Regions from separate parts of the Kitasatospora sp. NPDC088861 genome, predicted to be linked through region 1. Evidence: riboswitches for the same ligand, from Rfam matches in the RefSeq annotation. Region 1 holds a riboswitch; the other holds the start of a gene.
The links. A riboswitch is a leader RNA that binds a small molecule or an ion and turns the genes downstream of it on or off. The one in region 1 is predicted to bind guanidine.
Positions count from the first base shown of each region.

Region 2: another riboswitch for guanidine. It lies ahead of ACIP37_RS26305 (SMR family transporter); the one in region 1 lies ahead of ACIP37_RS11105 (MBL fold metallo-hydrolase).

Region 1 covers NZ_JBIVJF010000004.1:432,234-435,585, reverse strand. The annotation lists gene ACIP37_RS11110 (DHA2 family efflux MFS transporter permease subunit) at 1-1,022, shown strand, start outside; gene ACIP37_RS11105 (MBL fold metallo-hydrolase) at 1,088-1,942, opposite strand; guanidine-III (ykkC-III) riboswitch at 1,955-2,015, opposite strand; gene fes (enterochelin esterase) at 2,093-3,208, opposite strand; gene fhuB (Fe(3+)-hydroxamate ABC transporter permease FhuB) at 3,230-3,352, opposite strand, start outside.
Region 2 covers NZ_JBIVJF010000018.1:105,385-108,736, reverse strand. The annotation lists gene ACIP37_RS26315 (xanthine dehydrogenase family protein molybdopterin-binding subunit) at 1-941, shown strand, start outside; tRNA gene ACIP37_RS26310 (tRNA-Cys) at 1,038-1,109, opposite strand; guanidine-III (ykkC-III) riboswitch at 1,195-1,261, shown strand; gene ACIP37_RS26305 (SMR family transporter) at 1,305-1,619, shown strand; gene ACIP37_RS26300 (MFS transporter) at 1,736-3,193, shown strand; gene ACIP37_RS26295 (hypothetical protein) at 3,197-3,352, opposite strand, start outside.

The sequences.
Region 1 (3,352 bases):
CCGTCGGGATGACCCTGCTGTTCCGGGCCTTCGCCCCGCACGAGCGGGCCGGCCTGGGCCGGATCCTGATCGTCCCGACCGCCCTGATGCCCGCCCTCGGCCCGCCGCTCGGCGGCCTCCTGACCGAACACCTCTCCTGGCACTGGCTGTTCCTGGTCAACGTGCCGGTCGGGGTCGCGGCCGTCGTGACCGGGCTCATCGGCCTGCGCGCGGCGGACGAGCCCCCGGCCGGCCGCTTCGACACCACCGGCTTCCTGCTCGCCACCCCCGGCCTCGGACTGCTCACCTACGCGCTCGGCTTCGGCCCCGCGCACGGCTGGTCCTCGCCGGGAGTGGCGCTCAGCGGCGTGGCCGGTCTCCTCCTGCTCGTCATCGCCGTGCGCCACCAACTCCGCTCCGCCGAACCACTGGTGGACCTGCGGCAGCTCGCCGACCGCACCTTCGGCACCGCCACCTGGCTGGCCCTGCTCACCTCGGCCGGCCTGATGGGCGCCCTGTTCGTCCTCCCGCTGCTCTACCAGGCCGCCCTCGGGGCCTCGGCCCTCGACGCCGGGCTGAGCGTCTTCCCCGAGGCGATCGGCCTGATGGCCGCCTCCCAGGTGGTCGACCGCCTGCTGCCCCGGTTCGGCCCCCGCCGCCTCGCGCTGCCCGCGCTGCTGCTCGCCGCCCTCGTCCTGGCCGCCCTCGGCTTCGCCGAGAACCCCTGGGTCGTACGGGCGTTGATGTTCGCGGTCGGGCTCGTCCTGGGCACCGCCGTGCTCACCGTCCAGATCGCCGGCTTCGCCGACGTCCCCGGGCCCGCGATGGGCCGCGCCATGGGCCTGTTCACCATCGTCCGCACCCTCGGCGGCGCCCTCGGCATCGCCGCCACCGCCGCCCTCATCGGCGCCCTGGACACCGACGGCGGCTCACCCGGCCCCTACCGCCTCGCCCTTCTGCTCACCGCCGCCCTGGTCGCCGCCGGCACCCTCCTCACCACCCGCCTCCCCTGGGAGGCGCCGGCACCACCCCCCGCCGACTGAACAGCCACGCCGCACCCCGCGACCGCGGGGTGCGGCGTCAGTTCGTTGGACGCGGCCTTCCGGGCTCAGGCGCTCGGCCAGAGGATCAGGTCGGGCAGGGCGTGCCGGCGCGGTCGGTCGCCGAGGTCGGCGAGTGCGGTGCGGATGGCCCGGAGGTGTCCGACGGTCAGCTGCAGGGGCGGCTCGTCGGGTTGGTGGGTCGTGCGGATGGGGTAGTCGACGCCGGGGGTGCGGGTCATCTCGATGTGGCAGCCGAGCAGGTGCGTCACCGGGCGGCGTTCGGCGAAGTCGATCAGCCGGTCGACGGTGCGGGTGAAGGCCGGCCAGTCGTCGATGTAGAGGCGGCCCGGGTAGACGGTGTCGCCGGTGAGCAGCAGGCCCGTCCACGGGTCGTAGTAGGTGACGGCCGCCGGGTGGTGGCCCGGGGTGGCCAGGCATTCGAGCACCCGGCCGCCGCCCAGGTCCACCCGCGCGACGGCGTCCGGGTCCTGGTCGAAGCCGAAGTACGGCCAGGCCGTGGCCGGGTCGGCGCCGACCAGGGTCGTCGCGGGCCGGTCGGCGAACTGCCCGTCGCCCGCGACGTGGTCGCCGTGCGGGTGGGTGTGCAGGACGAGCAGTCCGTAGCCGTCGCGGGGGTGGTCGGCGAGCCACTGGTCGATGAGTCCGTCGACCACGGTGCGCAGGGGGAAGTACGCGGCGGAGGCGGTGGCCCCGGTGTCGATCAGGACCGCCCGCTCGCCCCCGAACAGCAGGAACAGGAACGGCGCCTCGTAGTCGACCGCCTTGTTCTGCCGCAGGATGACGGTGTGCTCGTCGTACGCGTGGACCTGGATGTCCGGGTCCGTGTTGTGCTTCGCGGACGGGGACCCGTGGATCCACCGCACGTCGAGCGGACGGGCGATCGGGGCACCGGCGGCCATGACGTCTCCCTCGGTGCGTCGTCTTGGCGGGCCGGGTACGGCGCACATCTCGTCCGGGGCGGTCACCGGCGCGCCGCCACCGGGACGCTAGCACGCCCGGGTGGCGGGACGCCTCGGCCGCCGTCGGTCCGGATGGTCCACCGGGAGTTCTCAGGCACGCCCCAGCAGGTGCGCCAGCCCGTCCGCCAGCCCGCCGCGCCAACAGGCGTAGTCGTGGCCGCCGTTGAACTCGCGGTACGCGAGGTCGTAGCCGCGGGCGGTGAGGACGTCGCGCAGGTGACGGTTCTGCGGGAGCAGCATCCACTCCTGGAGGCCGACCTCGACGTAGAACCGGGCCTCCCGCCTTTGCTCGCGGGCGAATTGGCGGGTCAGCCACTCACTGCCCTCGTCGAACTCGGTCTCGTCCGGCCACCAGAAGGAACCGGACTGGCAGAGCGCGCCGCCGAAGCGGTCGGGGCGCCGGAACGCGGCGAAGGCGGCGGTGAGGCCGCCCGCGCTCTGGCCGGCGATCACGGTGGCGGCCGGGTCGGTGGTGGTGCCGAACTCCGCCGCCGCCCAGGGGAGGAGGCGGTCGGCGAGGAGGTCGACGAAGGCCGGGTTGCAGCTGAGGTCGTCGGGTCGGCAGGGGCCCATGGTGTGGACGAGCAGGGCGACGGTGGGCGGGATGGCGCCGTCCGCCGCCAGGTTGTCGAGGGTGTCGCCGACCGACAGCACCTCGCCCCACATCTCGCCGTCCAGCAGCACGGCCACCGCGAACGGCCCGCCGCCGGCGGAAGGCCCGCCCCCGGCGGGGAGGTGGACGTCCACCCGCCGCCCGGCCACCTCGTGGGCCACCGTCCGCCCGCGCGGCACGCCGTCGCGCCGCCGGACGTACGGCTGGGCGGGGGCGTCGGGCAGGCTGAGCACGGACGACGGGTGGCGCCCGTCGCGGGCGGGCAGCCGGGGGGCGGCGTCGTGCGGGTCGGGGCGGGCGTGGTCGAGGACGCGCAGCCAGTCCGCCCGGGCGGTGCCGGGGGCGTCCCCCCGGAACGGGTACAGCTGGTAGGACGCCCGGTGGTCGGCGCGCAGCCGGTAGGTGATCGACCAGCGGCCGTCGTCGCGGCGGGTCATCAGGTGCGGGGCGAGGTCGCCGGCGTGCCGGTCCTTGTCGGTGACGGTGTGCAGGAGGGCGAGCACGCCGTCGCACGACGCGTCCTCGTGCACGAAGGTGACCAGGCGGTAGGCGGGGTCGGCCGGATCGGGCTCGACGAGGGGAAGGGTTTCCATCTGCGGTACTCCTCGGGAAGGTTAAGCGGGGGTGCCCTTGCGGCCGAGCAGCACCCAGAGCAGGAAGGGGCCGCCGAGGACGGTGGTGACGATGCCGACCGGGATCTCCACCCCGTCGATCAGCACCCGCCCCACGGTGTCGGC
Region 2 (3,352 bases), on a different contig from region 1:
TGCGGCGCGGGATCGGCTACGCCGTCGGCATGGTGCACATGCTCGGCGCGGAGGGCGAGGACGAGGTCTCCACCGCCACCGTGCGGGTCAGCGGCGACCACGCCACGGTGATCTGCGCGGCCGTCGACTCCGGACAGGGCTTCGCCACGCTGGCCCGGCAGATCGTGCAGACCGTGCTGGGCGTCAGCGAGGTGTACATCGCGCCGGCCGACAGCGACCAGTCCATCGCCGGTCCCTCCGCCCGTGGCCGGCACACCTGGGTCTCCGGCGGCGCCGTCGAGCGCGCCGCGCTGATGGTCCGCCACCAGCTGCTCCAGCCGATCGCCGCCAACTTCGGGATGTCGGTGGAACTGCTGCAGATCGCCGACGGCAAGATCACCTCGTACGACGGGGTGCTCGGCATGCCGGTCGCCGAGGCGCTGGAGGGCAAGGAGCTCTGGGCGACGGCCCAGTGCCGCCCGCACCCCACCGAGCCGCTGGACGAGTCCGGGCAGGGCGACGCCTTCGTGTCGATCGCGTTCTGCGCGATGCGCGCGGTGGTGGACGTGGACATCGAGCTGGGCGCCGTCCGGGTGGTCGAGATGACGGTCGCCCAGGACGTCGGCCGGGCGCTGAACCCGCGGCAGATCGAGGACCGGATCGAGGCGGGCGTGGCCCAGGGCGTCGGCCTGGCGCTGCTGGAGGACCTGCGCACCGAGGGCGGCGTGCTGCTGAACCCCTCGCTCACCGGCTACCGGCTGCCCACCGCGCTGGACACCCCGCAGGTGCGCATCGCCGCCCTGCTGGAGGAGCGGGACGTGGTCGCCACCTTCGGGGCCAAGGCGGTCAGCGCCGCCCCCGCGGTGGTCGCCCCGGCGGCCGTGGCCGCCGCCGTCCGGGCGGCCACCGGCCTGCCGGTCGGCCGGCTGCCGATCCGGCCGGAGGACGCGGTCGCGGTCTGACGGGCGGGGGCGGCGGCTTCGGCCGACCGCCCCGGAAATACCGGAAACAGGAATTGCCGGTCGACGGAATGTCGACCGGCAATTCCATTTCCGGCGAGGCCATGACGGGAATCGAACCCGTGTACACCGCTTTGCAGACGGTTCCCTAAGCCACTCGGGCACACGGCCAGTGAATTCATAGTGGCGGAATGCGCGGGGGGCCGTCAACGGCGGAATGTAAATTCTGTATGGCGGCTTGTGCTACGGTCGGAACCAGGTGGTCGGTTGCCCGGCCGCCCCGGACGAGCGCGTCGTACCCGGTGACGACAAGACGGCGCAGTTCAGCGGCAATCCGGCCGCTGTGGACTGCGGAGGTAGGCCGTCATGGCATGGCTCGTTCTGATCATCTCGGGTGTCCTGGAGACCGTGTGGGCGGTGGCCCTGGAGTCGTCCAAGGGCTTTTCCCGGCTCACCCCCAGCCTCGTCTTCGGTGTGGCCCTGCTGCTGAGCATGGGCGGGCTGGCGTACGCGATGCGCACCATTCCGATCGGCACCGGCTACGCGGTCTGGGTCGGCATCGGTGCGGTCGGCACCGCGCTCTACGGCATGGCCGTCCTGGGGGACGCGGTGACGGCGGCCCGGATCGGCTGCCTGCTGCTCATCGTCTCCGGCGTGGTCGGCCTGAAGGTGCTCCACTGACCGCCGCCTGAGCTTCGCCCGCCCTTCCCCCGACCCCGGTCCTAGGCCCAGCGACCTAGCTGGTCACCGACTCGGGTCAGGGGTCATGAAGGCAGACGGCCCTTACGATGTTACGTATGACCACTGCCTCCCCCACCTCGGTCGACTCCGCCTCGATACCCTCCGAACTCGACCCAGGTGGCGGGGTCCTCAGCGGCCGCTACCGCGCTCTGACGCTGGGGATCGTGTCGGTGGTCCTGGTGATCGCCTTCGAGGCGACCGCCGTCAACACCGCGATGCCGACCGCGGCCCGCCAGCTGAACGGCATCGGGCTGTACGCCTTCGCCTTCTCCGGCTACTTCACCACCACGCTGTTCGCGCTGGTCGTCTCCGGGCAGTGGTGCGACCGGCGCGGGCCGATGCAGCCGCTGTTCACCGGCATCGCGGTGTTCGGTGTGGGCCTGGTGGTGGCCGGGACGGCGCCGGGCATGTGGGTGTTCGTGGCCGGGCGGGCGATCCAGGGCCTGGGCGGCGGGCTGGTGATCGTCGCGCTGTACGTGGTGGTCGGCCGGGCCTACCCGGAGCGGCTGCGGCCGGCGGTGTTCGCGGCCTTCTCCTCGGCCTGGGTGCTGCCCTCGATCATCGGGCCGCTGGTCTCCGGCGCGATCACCCAGCACCTCGGCTGGCGCTGGGTGTTCCTGGCCGTGCCGGTGCTGATCCTGCTGCCGCTGGCCGTGATGGGCCCCGCGCTGACCCGCTCCGAGCGGGAGCACCCGGTGGCCAGGGGCTCGGACTTCGACCGCCGGCGCACCCTGCTGGCCGCGATGGCGGCGCTCGGTGCCGGCCTGCTGCAGTACGCGGGCGGGCGGCACGACCTGATCGGGCTGCTCCCCGGGATCGTCGGGGCGGCGCTGCTGGTGCCGGCCGTCCTGGGGCTGTTGCCCGAGCGGACCCTGCGGGCAGGGCGGGGGCTGCCGGCGGTGATCCTGCTGCGCGGACTGGCGGCCGGGGCGTTCCTCGGGGCCGAGGCCTTCGTTCCGCTGATGATGACCACCGAGCGCGGCCTCTCGCCGACGATGTCGGGGCTCACCCTGACCAGCGGCGGGCTCACCTGGGCGCTGGGCTCCTGGCTACAGGGGCGGCCGGGAGCCGAGCGCTACCGCGAGGCGATGATCCGGGGCGGGTTCGTGCTGACCGCGGTGGCGATCGCGGGCGCCGCGCTGGTGCTGGTCCCGGCGGTGCCGGCCTGGGTGGCGGCGGTGGCCTGGGGCGTCGGCGGCATCGGGATGGGACTGACGGTCGCGAGCGTCAGCGTGCTGATGATGAAGCTCTCCGCGCCGGAGGACGCCGGGGTGAACTCGGCGGCCCTGCAGATGAGCGACGCGCTGGGCAACGTCCTGCTGACGGGCCTGGCGGGGGTGATGTTCGCGGTGCTGGGCGGCGGCTCGCTCGCCGCCGCCCACGAGGGCGCCGGGGCCACCGCCTCGTCCGGGGCCGCCGGCTCGCCCGGGGCCTTCGCGGTGATCCTGCTGGCCATGGCCGGCGTGGCGCTGCTGGGGGCGCTGCTCGCCGGCCGGGTCCGGGCCAGGTCCTGAGGGTCAGCCGGCAGCGGCGGCGGAGGGCACCGGCGGTGCCCCGGGGGTGCCGAGGAAGGCCTCCCAGCCGCCGGTCGGCGCCTGGCCCGGGGCGAGGCCCTGGAGCTTGCGCAGCACCGCCGGGTCCTGGGCGTCCAGCCAGTCCACCAGTTGGCGGAA